Rhodopirellula bahusiensis: one gene and its partner. Each later gene encodes a partner of the first gene's protein in a complex. Links are inferred from orthologs where the notes say so. Each region holds a gene or a part of one and is shown on either strand. Other genes may lie near its edges.

Evidence for each region.
Region 2: the proteins of CEE69_RS21395 (region 1) and CEE69_RS06690 are in contact, whole or in part, in a solved structure (PDB 5XT5), measured with the Bacillus subtilis proteins. The link is inferred for Rhodopirellula bahusiensis from one-to-one orthologs.

The regions. Positions count from the first base shown.
Region 1 is NZ_NIZW01000018.1:54,301-61,108, reverse strand. The notes cover bases 1,600-4,587. They hold CEE69_RS21395 (aminotransferase class V-fold PLP-dependent enzyme), read right to left. Parts: upstream 3,718-4,587; coding sequence 2,482-3,717; downstream 1,600-2,481. Other genes in these bases: CEE69_RS21390 (SufE family protein), read right to left, coding at 3,714-4,142; CEE69_RS21400 (zinc-binding alcohol dehydrogenase family protein), read left to right, coding at 1,600-2,269. In the rest of the region: CEE69_RS21405 (Gfo/Idh/MocA family protein), read left to right, coding at 1-1,008; more of CEE69_RS21400, read left to right, coding at 1,256-1,599; CEE69_RS21375 (hypothetical protein), read right to left, coding at 4,781-5,059; CEE69_RS21370 (hypothetical protein), read left to right, coding at 5,354-5,815; CEE69_RS21360 (SDR family oxidoreductase), read left to right, coding at 6,286-6,808. UniProt on the Bacillus subtilis protein: Type II cysteine desulfurase that acts as the initial step in the SUF-like Fe-S cluster assembly pathway.
Region 2 is NZ_NIZW01000004.1:10,695-17,500, forward strand. Bases 2,694-5,679 are described here. They hold CEE69_RS06690 (iron-sulfur cluster assembly scaffold protein), read right to left. Parts: upstream 4,411-5,679; coding sequence 3,976-4,410; downstream 2,694-3,975. Other genes in these bases: xseA (exodeoxyribonuclease VII large subunit), read right to left, coding at 2,694-3,740; CEE69_RS06685 (hypothetical protein), read right to left, coding at 3,737-3,973; CEE69_RS06695 (polysaccharide deacetylase family protein), read right to left, coding at 4,513-5,253; CEE69_RS06700 (glycosyltransferase), read right to left, coding at 5,246-5,679. In the rest of the region: CEE69_RS06665 (polysaccharide lyase family 7 protein), read left to right, coding at 107-841; CEE69_RS06670 (hypothetical protein), read left to right, coding at 870-1,367; CEE69_RS06675 (Kelch repeat-containing protein), read right to left, coding at 1,379-2,374; more of xseA, read right to left, coding at 2,412-2,693; more of CEE69_RS06700, read right to left, coding at 5,680-6,502; CEE69_RS06705 (GumC family protein), read right to left, coding at 6,699-6,806. UniProt on the Bacillus subtilis protein: Part of the SUF-like system that mediates the biosynthesis of iron-sulfur (Fe-S) clusters. Acts as a sulfurtransferase and thus transfers sulfur from SufS to SufB.

The DNA of each region.
Region 1 (6,808 bases):
TTCATGCACGCACCAATCTCGCTCGCGGCGATGCAATTGGGCAAGAACGTGTTTTGTCAAAAGCCTTTGACCCACACCGTCTTGGAAGCCCGCCAGATGCGAAGGGCGGCCGACAAGTTCGGCGTGGTGACGCAGATGTGCAATCAGATTCAATCGCACTCAGCCTATCGCACAGCCGTTCACTTGGTTCATGAAGGAATGATCGGCAAGGTACGCGAGGTGCATTCGTGGCAAGGTGGCCAACCGTCCTGGCCTCGACACATTCCGCGTCCAAGCGAGAGCGATCCGGTTCCGGCGAACGTGCGGTGGGACTTGTGGCAAGGCGTTGCTGCCGAGCGTCCCTACAAGATTGGTATGTATCACCCGTTCAATTGGCGAGGATGGCAAGCCTACGGCACCGGGCAGTTGGGTGACTTCGGATGCCACATCTTGGATCCGGTCTTCAAAGCACTGGAGATTCGTTCGCCGACGAAGTTGACGGTCGATGCACCCGAGCTGATGCCAGAGACATGGACCGATCGAGCAACGGTGCAGTACGAGTTTCCTGGTACGAAGTACACGGCGGGATCAACGCTGCCGGTCACCTGGTACGACGGTGTTGGCGTGTCGCCGCCGCGAGAGACGCTGGCTCACATTCCAAGCGACGCGAAACTGCCGGGCGCGGGCTCGGTGCTGGTTGGCGACAAAGGCACGTTGGTGATTCCACATGTCGCGATGCCGCAGCTCTATCGGCCTGATCAATCCGTTGCTGCCGATCTACCGGTGATCCCTTCCGTCGACCACTACACCCAGTGGGCGGACGCTTGTCGCGGAATGGGAGAAACAACTTCGCACTTCGATTACGCGGGGCCGCTGACGGAGACGGTCTTGCTGGGAACCATTGGGATCCGCTTCCCAGGTCAAAAACTGCAGTGGGATGCGGAGGCGATGAAGATCACCAATCACGCGGAAGCCCAGCAATGGATCTCCAAGCCTTACCGCAAAGGCTGGGAACCGAACTGGATCTAGGTTGTTGGAAGTTGGTCACACCAATCTCCTCGCTGATGGTATTCGTTCTGTGCCTATGAGCCGGAAATGTGCGTACTTGTCGGGCTCGAGGGACGTCCTACGATGAATCCAAAAGCACGGAGCGGCGATGCGGATTGCACGTCGCTGCCTGCTGGGAACGGATCACGCCGTTCGACTGGAACGCGTTTTCGCATCGGTTGCGTTTGCTGTGTCTCGCGGTCGGGCGACCACAAGCAGGAACACCACGATGAAAGCCGTTGCATACAAGACTCCTGGATCAATCGACCGGGACGACTCTTTGCAAAACATCACGCTTGAAAAACCCACTGCGGAAGGTCGTGATCTGCTGGTCAAGGTCCACGCGGTTTCGGTCAATCCCGTGGATGTGAAAGTCCGCAGCAAAACTTCCCCGGAAGGCAGCGAATGGCGGGTGCTTGGGTTCGATGCGGCTGGCGTGGTCGAATCAGTTGGTCCGGAAGTGGAAAGTTTTCAACCCGGAGATGCAGTCTTCTATGCGGGGTCGATCGCACGCCCGGGCACAAACAGTGAGTTTCACCTGGTCGATGAACGCATCGTCGGGCACAAGCCTTCTACCTTGAGCGACACCGAGGCCGCGGCGCTGCCACTGACCGCGATCACCGCGTGGGAGATGTTGTTCGATCGGCTCGATGTGGAACGTCCAACGCCTCAGGGTGGCGACACGATCCTGGTCGTGGGCGGTGCAGGAGGAGTTGGCTCGATCACGATTCAATTGCTGCGAGCGTTGACGGACATGACGATCATCGCCACCGCTTCGCGGCCCGAAACCCAAGACTGGGTCCGTGAACTTGGTGCGCATCACGCCATCAACCATCGTCAGCCGATGGCGCCGCAGGTGAAGGCACTCGGAATCGGCGACCCCGGTTTTGTGTTCTCAACAACTCACTCCGACCAACATCTCGAAGACATTGTCGAGTTGATGGCACCGCAGGGACGTTTCGGATTGATCGATGATCCGCCGCACCTTGATGTTAGCAAGCTGAAACAAAAAGCACTGTCGTTGCATTGGGAATTCATGTTCGCTCGATCGCTGTTTGGCACACCCGACATGGACCAGCAACGCAAATTGCTCAATGAAGTTGCCTCGTTGGTAGACGCTGGGAAGATTCGATCCACCGCAACGGAAACGGCGGGCAAGATCAACGCCGCCAACTTGAAGCAAGTCCATGCGAAGATCGAGAGCAACACCGCTCGCGGCAAGATCGTGCTGGAAGGTTTCTAAGCAACGCAAGAAGAACAGTCGTCAAACTTCGTAGTGGATGAGGCAACAAATCATGTATCTCAAGACTATCGCCCAACCCTTTTTTGCGATGACAGCATTGCTTGCCGTCTGGTTGGTCTCGAATGCGACGGCGTCGGCTCAAACGACAGCGGTTGAGTCGGGGCAACTGTTCGGCCGTTAGGCAACGGTCCGGCTGCTGATGGCTAATCGATTCAGGTCAAACGCAACCGTTGGCAGGCAAACTGGATCGCATCCATCAGAGCGTCAACGTCGTCACGCGAGTTGTAAACTCCGAAGCTTGCTCGCACAGTCGCGCTGACGCCCAGCAGATCGTGAAGCGGCATCGTGCAGTGGTGACCATGCCGGACGAAGACACCCTTTCGATCGAGTAATTGCGCCAAGTCTTCCGGATGGGCTCCGTCGATTGTGAAGCTGGTGATCGCTCCTCGGTGCTCGACGCCAGGACCATAGATCCGCATGCCGGGGATTTCTTGCAGACGATTGTAGGCGTATTCAAGCACATTCCGCTCGTGTTCCTGGACCTTGTCCATTCCGAGCGTGCCCATGTAATCAATCGCCGCGCCCAACGCGATCGCTTGAGCGATCTGAATCGTTCCCGCTTCGAACTTGGCGGGAGAAGAAGCCCATGTGGAGTGATCTTTGTATACGCGATCGATCATGTGACCGCCGAATAGGATCGGGGCGGTCTGTTCGAGCAGTTCGCGTTTTCCATACAGCACGCCAACGCCGCTCGGCCCGTACAACTTGTGTCCCGAGAACGCCAAGAAGTCGATCCCGCTGGCGACAACATCAGTGTGCTCGTGAGGAACGCTTTGCGCTCCGTCGACAACGATCACCGCGCCGGCGTCGTGAGCTTTTTTCGCGAGTTCATCGATCGGGTTGAGCGTGCCGAGCATGTTCGACATGCCGGTGACCGCCACAATTTTGGTTTTGTCGCTCAGCACTTCGCCGATGCGGGCCATTTCCAAACGACCATCATCGGTCAGCGGGAGAAAGCGGCATGTCGCTCCCGTTTGCGCGGCGAGTTGTTGCCAAGGAACGAAGTTCGCATGGTGTTCCATCTCGTTGATGAGGATCTCGTCGCCGGCTTTCAGGTTTCGCTTTCCCCAGCCACTGGCGACCAGGTTCAACGACATCGTGCAGCCGGAGGTGAAAACGATCTCGTCGGAGTGTTCGGCACGGATGAACTGCCGGACTTTCTCGCGTGCACCTTCGAGCTCCTCGTCAACGATCGCACCAAATCGGTACACGCCGCGATACGCGTTGGCGTAATAGTTCTCGTAGACCTCTCGTTCTTTATCGATGACGCACTGTGGCTTTTGCGCCGACGCTCCACTGTCGAGATAGACAAGCGGCAAACCCTTGGGAAGCGGTTTCTGCAGAATCGGGAAGTCGCCGCGGACGGCTTCGATGTCGAGTGGAATCATGATTGGGCCTCTGCCTGGACGGCTAGTTCTCGAACGCGTTGGACCATGCTGTACAGCCCGTTCCGTCGTTGCGGACTGAGGTGCCGCTCGAGTCCCAGTTTCTTGAACGCCTCTTCGGCATTGATCGAGATGATCTCCTGCGGTGTCTTGCGGGAATACAACGCTGCGATCACCGCAATCAAACCGTTGACGATCACAGCATCGCTGTTCGCCAGAAACTCCACAGTCGGTGGGTTGGACTTTTTGATGTCGGCAACCAACCAAACATTGCTCTGGCAGCCATGAACTCGGTTTTCCTCGGTTTTGGATTCCGCGGGCAACTCAGGCAAGCTGAAACCCAGGTCAATCAAGTAATCACAACGCTCGTCCCAATCGGGCAAGTCCTCGAATTCCTCGTACAATTCTTCGATCGTTAAATCTTGCAATCCAATCTACCTCTGTTTGTGGTTTCGCCTTCTTCGCTGCATTCACTTCCCTAGTTTGACGCAGAAACGCCGATTCCAATAGGTCACACGATCTTGGAAAGCTGCGTGGACCGGCCGATTCCGCCCGATTGAAGGGGCTCACCCAGGACAATTTGTTCCGACCGGCCTGGTGACCGCTGCAGTGTTGACGTGGAAGGCCACTCGAGCAACATCCAATCCGCCGTCAGCACATCGCTTGCCAGCACAACGATTGCCTGCCCAGCAAAACTATACGTGCGTGCATAGATGCGGGGCCATGCTCGCAGCATCCTGCGAATGCCGCCCGCGAGAAACTCTGCTCCGCGTCACCACCTCATCCCACCGCGTGACGGGTTGTTGATTTAGTCGTATACCGAATGGCAATTATTAGCCGATGAGCGTTCGCACCGGATTTCGAGACGCAACCGGGCCTAATGTCCGTCGGCTGATGAAGGCCGTTTGAAACGGTGATTTGCCAAGCACGAATTTGTGTTCAGAAATTCTGGGTTTGGGTTCCGGCGTGCGGTCGATAGCGGCCGGCCACCAACGAAAATGAGCCGAGGCTGCATCAAAACAGCGTCGGCTCGTGGGGGGAAAAGAAGGGAATTGCGCCAACCGAATCAAAGCATTGGCTGAAGGGTCTTGAGCTGCGTCGAAATCTTCTCGAAGACGATATCGACGTCGACTTCTTCGCCACCGTGAAGCGTGTTGTCGAGTTCTCCAAACGCGTTCATGAGTGCTTCCGTGGCCTCGCTCACAGTGTCCTGCTGTTCGCTCGAGAGATCAGCCTTCTTCGCCAGTTCTGGCAGGCATTCGATCAAGTGTCCAATTTCGTGAAGTTCGCCATGCGCGTCGTTCGGTTTGCCGCTGGCGAACGCTGTCGTGATCTTGCTACCCATTTCTTCGATTTGTTCCACGGCTTGGTGAAGCGTTTCAGGGTCGCCGCATTCCTCGGGTTTCCCGATTCGGGACGGGTGGTTCCCGCTTCAGTGTCCATTGCAGCGAGCGACAACTCACATCCACCAAGGCTGTTGGATCCGGGATTTGACAAATTCGATTTTGAGAGTTGACTAAATCGCCAGTGGCTGTAGAGTACAGGTAGATGGCTTTTGGAAACGGGTGCGCCCTACACGCACGCCCGTTTGGTTGACTGGTCGGTCAACGTGAAATCGCAACTCTAACGGTGCAGAAAGATGAGCTCATTGGAAACTCGTCACGTTCGACTTCCCCGTCTCGCGTTCGTTGTGCGGAATCTCTTCGCGCTCTTCCTGTTCGGCACGGGAATCATGACGATGGGGTTTGGATTGAACGGGTACCCGGTCGATCAAACGCCTGACGAAGTGGGGCGGTTCATGATTGCACTCCAGGCAACGGGCTACCTGATCTTTTGGGTGGGCCTGTTCAAGACAATCGCGGGCGGGTTGATGTTCTTTCCACGCACCGCCCCACTCGCGATCCTGATGTCACTTCCGTACGCGTTCAACATCCTGCTCTATGTGACGCTATTTGCTCATCAATTCTTGGTGATTGGGCTACCGGATTTCGGGGCATGTGTGTTTCTGCTTTACTGCTATTTCGATTGGTATCGACCGATCTTCGCTGCCCAAAATACGAGTTCGCTTCCCGATCCAATGAAGGATGCAAACGCAGTTTGATTCGGAGTCCTCGCCCGGATTCGCGATTGGGCGCGTCGCCTCTCTGATTCGATCTGAAATGGCGTCGGTGTTGAAGAACGCAGATTGGCCATTTTCACCGGAAGAAACACAGACCTTGATCACGTTGCCTGACGCTGGCAATCCACGCTCCAGGAGCGAATTGGCATCTCAAATGATCTGTCCTGCCGTTGCTGGATGACTTGGGGAAAGCAACGCTCAAGGGCATTTCAAAATCTGAGCTCAGCGGGATGCGACTCGCTCTTCCAAAGATGCAACAGAACTTGCCGAAACGACTCGAGTGCGATCGTTCATAAAGACGCGCAATCCGCGATGGGCAGCACGCATCGGTTTCGCATTGCAAATTCAGAAGCGTCACGCTCTCGATTCGAAGACTGACGTGGCGGAAGGAGAACCCCTTTGACGTTTTAACGATGTGATGCAACTTCCATCTGCAAACGGAAACGACTGAGATGAACGAAACGACTAACAAGACCGCGATCGTGACGGGGGCATCGCGAGGGATCGGCGCCGCCGTTGCAAAGCGGCTCGCCAGTGATGGTTTCAACGTCATCGTCAATTACGCTGGCAGTCAGGATGCGGCAACCGAGGTTGTGAACACCATCGAAACGGCGGGTGGTCATGCCTTTGCGGTCCAGGCCGACGTTTCCGATTCCGCCGCGGTCAAACGAATGTTCGATCGTGCTGAGTCAGAATATGGCGGTGTGGATGTGCTGGTGAACAACGCGGGCATCATGAAGTTGGCGCCGATTGCGGAATGCGATGATTCCGTGTTTGACGATCAAGTCGCTGTCAACTTTCGTGGCACGTTCAACACGTTGCGGGAGGCTGGAAAGCGATTGCGAGACGGCGGGCGAATCGTCAACTTTTCCACGACCGTCGTGGGATTGAAGTTCGAGACGTACGGTGTTTATGCAGGCATCAAAGCCGCGGTCGAAACAATGACCGGGATCATGGCGAAGGAAATGCGAGGAA
Region 2 (6,806 bases), on another replicon or contig:
TACACCAAAGAACGTGACATCTGCGTTATGATAGGCGATTGAATGCGAGCCGAATCGATTTTGCGAAGATTGCTCGCAACAAGGGAATGACCCGCCGGATACTCGAATGCGTTTGATTCTATCGCCTTGTCTGTTGCTCGTTTGTCTACCGACCGTTGTGGCTCAGTCACCCGCGGAAGTTCTCGATCTATCCCGCTGGCGGTTGACGCTGCCGATCGGAGCTGAAGGCGAAGGAAAGCCAGACGAGATCCGGCAACCGGAACTCGATACTTTTTCCAATCCAGAATACTTTCACGTCACCGATTCACACGGTGTCGTCTTCCGTGCTCACTGCGGTGGAGTGACTACGAAGGGATCCAGCTTTCCACGCTCTGAACTCAGAGAGATGTCGCCGGATGGCGTGACACGGGCGGATTGGGGCACGGAGGAGAATACGATCCACACCCTGTCGATGAAGGTTGCCATCACAGCGACTCCAGCCAAGAAACGTCACGTCGTGTGCGCACAGATTCATGATGCCGAAGATGACTTGATGATGGTGCGTTTGGAGGGTGAAAAGCTATTTGTCGAGCGCAACAAAATCGGAGACGTGATGATCGACCGTCACTACCAACTCGGCACGCCATTCGAGCTTGAAATCCGAGCCGGTCAGGGGCACGTTCGGGTCTCTTACAACGGGGAGGAAGTGATGGATTGGAAGGTGGCTCGAAAAGGCTGCTACTTCAAAGCGGGTTGCTACACCCAATCGAATCCAAAGAAGGGAGACGAGGAAAATTCGTTCGGAGAAGTGGTCATTTCGAAGCTCCAACTTAGCGACACGGCTTCTGAGTTTGGACAGTAAACAATCGATCTTCCTTCGGAGTCATTTCATGAGAACGTTCGCGGTCTTCTTCTTCGTTGCCATGCTTTGTTCATCGCTAGACGCCAAAGAATTTCGTCCTGTCGACGCAAAGGTGGTCTTCTCGGTCACGGAAGAGACATTGGAGACAATGCCGGCTTGGACGCCCGGATCGGGGCAACTTCCAGTTTCGGCCGCGGATGCCATTCAGATTGCGGCAGCATTCCACAAGCGAATTGCACCCCATGGCAGGAACGACACATTCGTTTTCGATTTAGCAGGTGCAACACTGGTTCGTGCTGAGAAAGACCGCTGGTACTGGGTTGTTCAGTATCGAGTTCACTATGATCCAGTCGCGAAGCGAAACAGTATTGGGGGCGGATGGGTTGGTCCCATGCCTAAGCAGAGTCTCTATCCGGTGCTGATGAATGGCAAGCTTGCGCCGCATCAGCCGATCTCACGCAAAGTGCCCGCCGCGATCCAGCCGGCCAATGAGTCTGGCGGGAGCGAGGGCGCCGACCGCAAATAGGCTATCCAGGGCTACTTTGGTAGCACCAATCGTTCAGTCGTAGTCAGTTCCGGGCCGCCGCCTCGATTGCCACTACCCGAGGCGGTGAACAGCGAATCGCCAATCACGACCAAGCCCGTTCCGTGTCGCCCTCGATTCATCGACGGCCACGTTTTCCACTCGCTCGTTGCAGGGTTGAAGACTTCGACTTCATCGTGAGCTTCTTTCTGGTTCGCGCTCTCGCCGCAGCCAACGACCAGCTGGCCAGCAATCGCAATCACACTGTTCCCAGCACGCTCGGTCGGTAGATCGGGGCATTCCTCCGGCGGCAACCACCGCCCCGCGTCAAAGTCGTAAACATCAATCTTGCTGATCGTTTGCGAGAAGACCGCGTTATCGCGTTTCGACGTCACTCGCCCGCCCGCCGCATACAGCCGATTGCCGATCACCGCGGCTTGAAAGTGGTCGCGTTCATGAGGTGCGTCAGGCAGGATCTCCCACACACCCGTCTTCGGGTTATACCGATCGAACCAGCTTCGGCATCCGTCGACGTGTCCATTCGTGATGCCACCAACCAAATAGATCCAACCGTCGCGATAGATTGCACCGGCCCCGCCGCGACGTCGTGATTCGGGAATGGAATGAACGAAGTCGAATCGGTCTTCTTTGGGATGATAGACAACCACCTTCTCGAGCGGAGTCTCCTTTGGATAGGGGCCCGTCATCGCTCCCATCAAATAGATCGCGTCACCAACCACCACGCCTTGAAAGTGATGCAGTTCCAACGGCGTCTCAGACTTTGTCGTCCAAACATTGGTCTCGGGATCGTAGACATCGACCGGATTGATGCGGCGACCACCCAACAAGAAAAGTTTGCCCTGAAAGCCGACCAAAGCTGCCTCATGTCGAGCGGTTGGCTGGCCTTCAGTTTTGACGTTCAGCCATGCGTTCGGCTTCAATTCAGGTGGTTCAGCCTGCAGCAGCGACGACGTAGCAAGAAGCAGAGCACACAGTAGCAAACGCGTCATAGTCGATTCGATTAATGGGGATAAACGAGGTTGATATTCAAGACGGTTCAGATCGGTCGTCGTTCGATTCCTGTCGCGAAACGACGGAAAACACATCGCCGTCGGACAATCGAGTTCTCAAGGTATCACCAGGAAGAACATCCTGCGTGGAACGGACGACTTGCCCATTCTCGGTCTGCGTCACACTGTAACCACGAGCCAGCACGGCGAGCGGTGAAAGTGCGGACTGGGCAGCCGCAACGGTCGCTAGTTTAGCTTGGGCCTGTTCCAATCGCCGCCAAATCGCGGAGCGTCCACGTTCGTCCCAATCGTCCAAGTCCCGACTGCGATCATGAACCAGCTCAAACGGGTTTTGGAATACCGGGCGAGATTCCCAGTTTTCAAGTCGTTGCCGTTCGGATTGAATCCGCCGGAACAGGTTGGTCGTCATCATCTGACCGAGTGCATCGAGGGCCGCGACCATCGAATCGCGGTCCGGCAGGACTCGAGACGCGGCGTCGGTCGGTGTCAATGCGCGAACGTCCGCAACCAAGTCCGCCAGCGTCACATCAATCTCGTGCCCGACCGCGGAGACCGTCGGAATTCTAGATGCCGCGATTGCTCGGACCAATTGTTCGTCGTTGAACGACCACAGGTCTTCCAGTGAACCTCCGCCTCGGGAGACGATCAGCACATCAGGCTGGGGACGCATCCGGTGAGCGGCCCGCATTCCATCAATCAATGCCTCGACACTTCCCGGTCCCTGGACACTGGCCGGGATGAGCACGATCTCAATCCCAGCGTGTCGCTGCGCAGCAGCTTGCAAAAAGTCTTGAATCGCTGCGCCGGTGGGGCTAGTCACAATCGCGACTCGGCGAGGCACCCGTGGCAGCAACCGCTTGCGTTCTGGTTCAAACAAACCCTCGGCTTGCAGTTTCGCTTGCAGTTGTGCAAAGGCCAGTTGGAGTGCGCCCATTCCTTGAGGCTGGCACTTCCGAACGACAAGCTGGTAGGAACCACGCGCCGCATAGACCTCCACGTCTCCCATGCAAAGCACGCTTTGTCCGTCGTCCAAGTCGAACGGCAAACGCTCCGCAACACTTCGCCACATGACGCCACGAATCTGCGATCGTTCGTCTTTCAGGGTGAAGTACAGGTGCCCACTTCGAGGGCGGGCGATGTCGGTGATCTCTCCCGCCACCCAAACACTTGGAAAGCCCGACTCTACCGTCGACTTGATCTGACGCGTCAGCTCGCTAATCGAAATCGCATCGTCGCTGGTGGAAGACCGCCGGACTTTCTTTGCAACCTTGCGTTTGGGTGCCGCGGCTTTGGCTGGCTTTTCGTCGTCCGAATCGAACAGCGAAAATTGGGTGCTGTCACTCATGAGCTCGGTTGACTCGCCAGTGTGCGCCGGAATGGACCTGTCTCACCAAAACACTCTTTCATGTTTGGAAAGCCTTGCCGGAACACATCGACCTCTTCCACGGATTTGCTGTCGGCCGCGATAGCGATCAGATGCGGACCGTTCATCGGGATCGCAGAAGCAACCGCTTCGTCGTCGGTAAGAAAGTCGACTCGAATTCTTTCGACACTGAGGTTCGCCGGGGACGCACTCATTATCACTGTTCTTCCCCGAGCGATGGTCCGGTCGGTGCGGACGAATCACCGTCGTCGTCCATCGGAGAACTCAACGCTGCTTGCAGGATACTCCAGGAAAGAAGGCAGCAATCGTGGCAATCAGGAGCCAGGTTGGGACCGACCAATTCCAGCATCTCGTCGGCGGTGAAAGCTTTTGCCTCCTCCATCGTCTTGCCTTCCATCAGTTCGATCAACATCGACGCGGACGCTTGACTGATCACGCAACCTTCACCTTCAAACCAAGCCTCGGAAACTTTTGCGGAATCATCCAGCTTCAGCGTGATCACGATTCGGTCGCCGCACTGAGGGTTGTTCCCCTCGTGCATGTGACTGGCGGATTCCAAAATCCCGCGATGATACGGGTCTTCGTAGTGATCCAGCACGTGCGGTTCGTGAATGTCCTGCTCGTTCGGCATGTTGGATTGGAGGTCGATTATTCGCGGTCGGTGAATCGCATCGGCTTCTGACGACGGAGCAATTGCGTGGTACGTCTGAATCCTCGCGTTGCTCATTCAACTCTATGCGAGTTGTCGAAAAAGGGAAGCGGGGCTTTCGCTCGAACAGACTTCTCCATTCGTCGCGGTGACTGCACGCCCCGATTGAACCGCTTCCGCCAGCATTGCAAACGCCTTCTCGAGGTTTGGCCACTGTTCGTTCGCTTCGATTTCCCAGCTATGGCCCCACAGATGGAAAACACCGCCCGTTCGTGCAGCTTCCTCCAACATCACGGCAACCATCCCGACCCAGTCTGTGTTGCCGGTCAGGGTCCAGGCTCGTTGAAGCGGACCAAACGAAGCCCGCTTCAAAGCGTTGCGTAGGTAGGCCGACCTCGGGTGCGGATGTGCCTGCACCGAAGTCGTCATGGATGACAACGGCCATCCTTTGTCACCGCGAACGTAGTCACCACGCACACGGCGTTTGGGTGGATCGCACTGCAACAACTCGACGGTGCGATAACCGTTGAAACCATGACGTGCGATAGCGTTGACGTGTTCGCGTTGGAACTTTCCCAGCGGAGGGCAGAACATTTCGCAAGGTCGACCCGTCACATCGGCCACCCAAGCACCGCTGTCGTGGATCTGACGCTCGGCCTCGACATCCGGAAGCGTTGTCAAAGCCAGATGATCCATCGTGTGAGCACCAATCTCAAACCGCTGGCTCAGCTCCCGAATTTTCTCCTCGGACAAAGTCTCCAATTGAGACTTTCGCGGAATGTAGAACGTGGCCGCCAACTCATAGCGAACAAGCAGATCAACCAAGCGGTGATCGAGAGGATGCCCGTCGTCCCAGCTCGTCGTGACCACGCAACGGTTTGTCATGTGCCTGTTCGGATTGGGAGGAATTCGCTTGCGAAAATGTCGCCGGTTCTGCGAGTGGTGTCGGGGCTAAATGTGGTTCTACGGAGGAGCCAACCGGGTGCTGCAGATCGATCCGCAAATCCGAGTCTGCAACTCGAGTCGCATCGTTTCGCCCGCGAGCGACCAACGCTCGTTCGTAAATCTGAAGCAACTGTTCGTGATTGATCGCCGCGGTGTACTTGGATTCGTATTCTTCACGAGCCGCGTCACGCATCGCGATTGTTTCTTCCGCGTACTCGACAAAGCGATCCACCACGGAGGCAAGTTCGCTGGCGTCGCCGCTTTGGAACAGAGCGCCCACGGCCGGGTGCACCAACTCAGCTTGACCGCCTTGGTTTGCGCACACAACCGGTGTTCCACATGCGAAAGCTTCGACAACGACTCGGCCGAACGACTCCGCACAATGAGACGGCAGAATCAACATCGCCGCATCGGCCATCGTCTGGTAGACCGCGTCCTGTTCCAACCGTCCGAGATACTCGACGTTTTCACGCGGCTGGTCCAGCAAGTGTTTGAGCGGTCCGTCTCCGATGATCTTCAACGGAATGGGCTGAGTCAGTCGCTCCCAGGCATCCAACAAAACCTTCAGTCCCTTTTCCTCGCTCAAGCGGCCGACGAACAACGCGTAGCCGCCTTCACCCTCACCGAGCGGCAATTCCGATTCGACGAAGTGAGGTTTGACGACGATCGGTGGCATCGGGTGACCCGATTCTTCAAAACGAGTTTTGACGAACTGCGTCGGAGCGATCGCCAAGTTGAGCGAACGCTGATAAGTCTTGCGGGATCGATGCAGCCAATTCTTCACGGCGACGACTCCGGATGCCAAGCGGCTGTCGTGAAAGCACGCATGCCGAATCGCTGGGGTCGCAAAAGTAGCGGACACACAATCGGTGCAAGGTTGCCCGTCGCGAAAGCAGACTGCCTTGGCACAAAGAATTCGCGAATTGTGCAGCGTTAACACGGTCGCTGCTCCCGCATCATGAGCGGCCTTGATCGCGGCGGGAGAAATCGCCGGGAAAGTATTGTGGAAGTGCACCACCTCAATTTCTTGCTGCTTCACCAAGTCGTGGATTTCGTCGGCGATGCCCGAATTCCAAACGGTCATCCGAGCATTCGCGATCGCTCCCGCGCCAGACATCGAATCATTCATTCGCGTGAACCGCGTGACCCGGTGGCCAAACGATTCGAGCAATTGAGTTTCGGCATCGAACACGACATCCTCGCCACCACGAAGGCGGTAATAGCTGTGAACGGCTAGGATTCGCATGGCGATGATGGGCGCCGTGGGTCAACGAGGAAGATGGGGCAAATGAGGTCGAGTGTTGCGGAGCATCGGAAACATTCGTTTAGCGAGGAACCGCCGTCAACCCGCCGTTTTCTTCGGTTTCAACCACCGGTTCTGTTTCCGGTGGCTTGTTGAATCCGCGAACACCATCGGAACCACGGTAGCGACC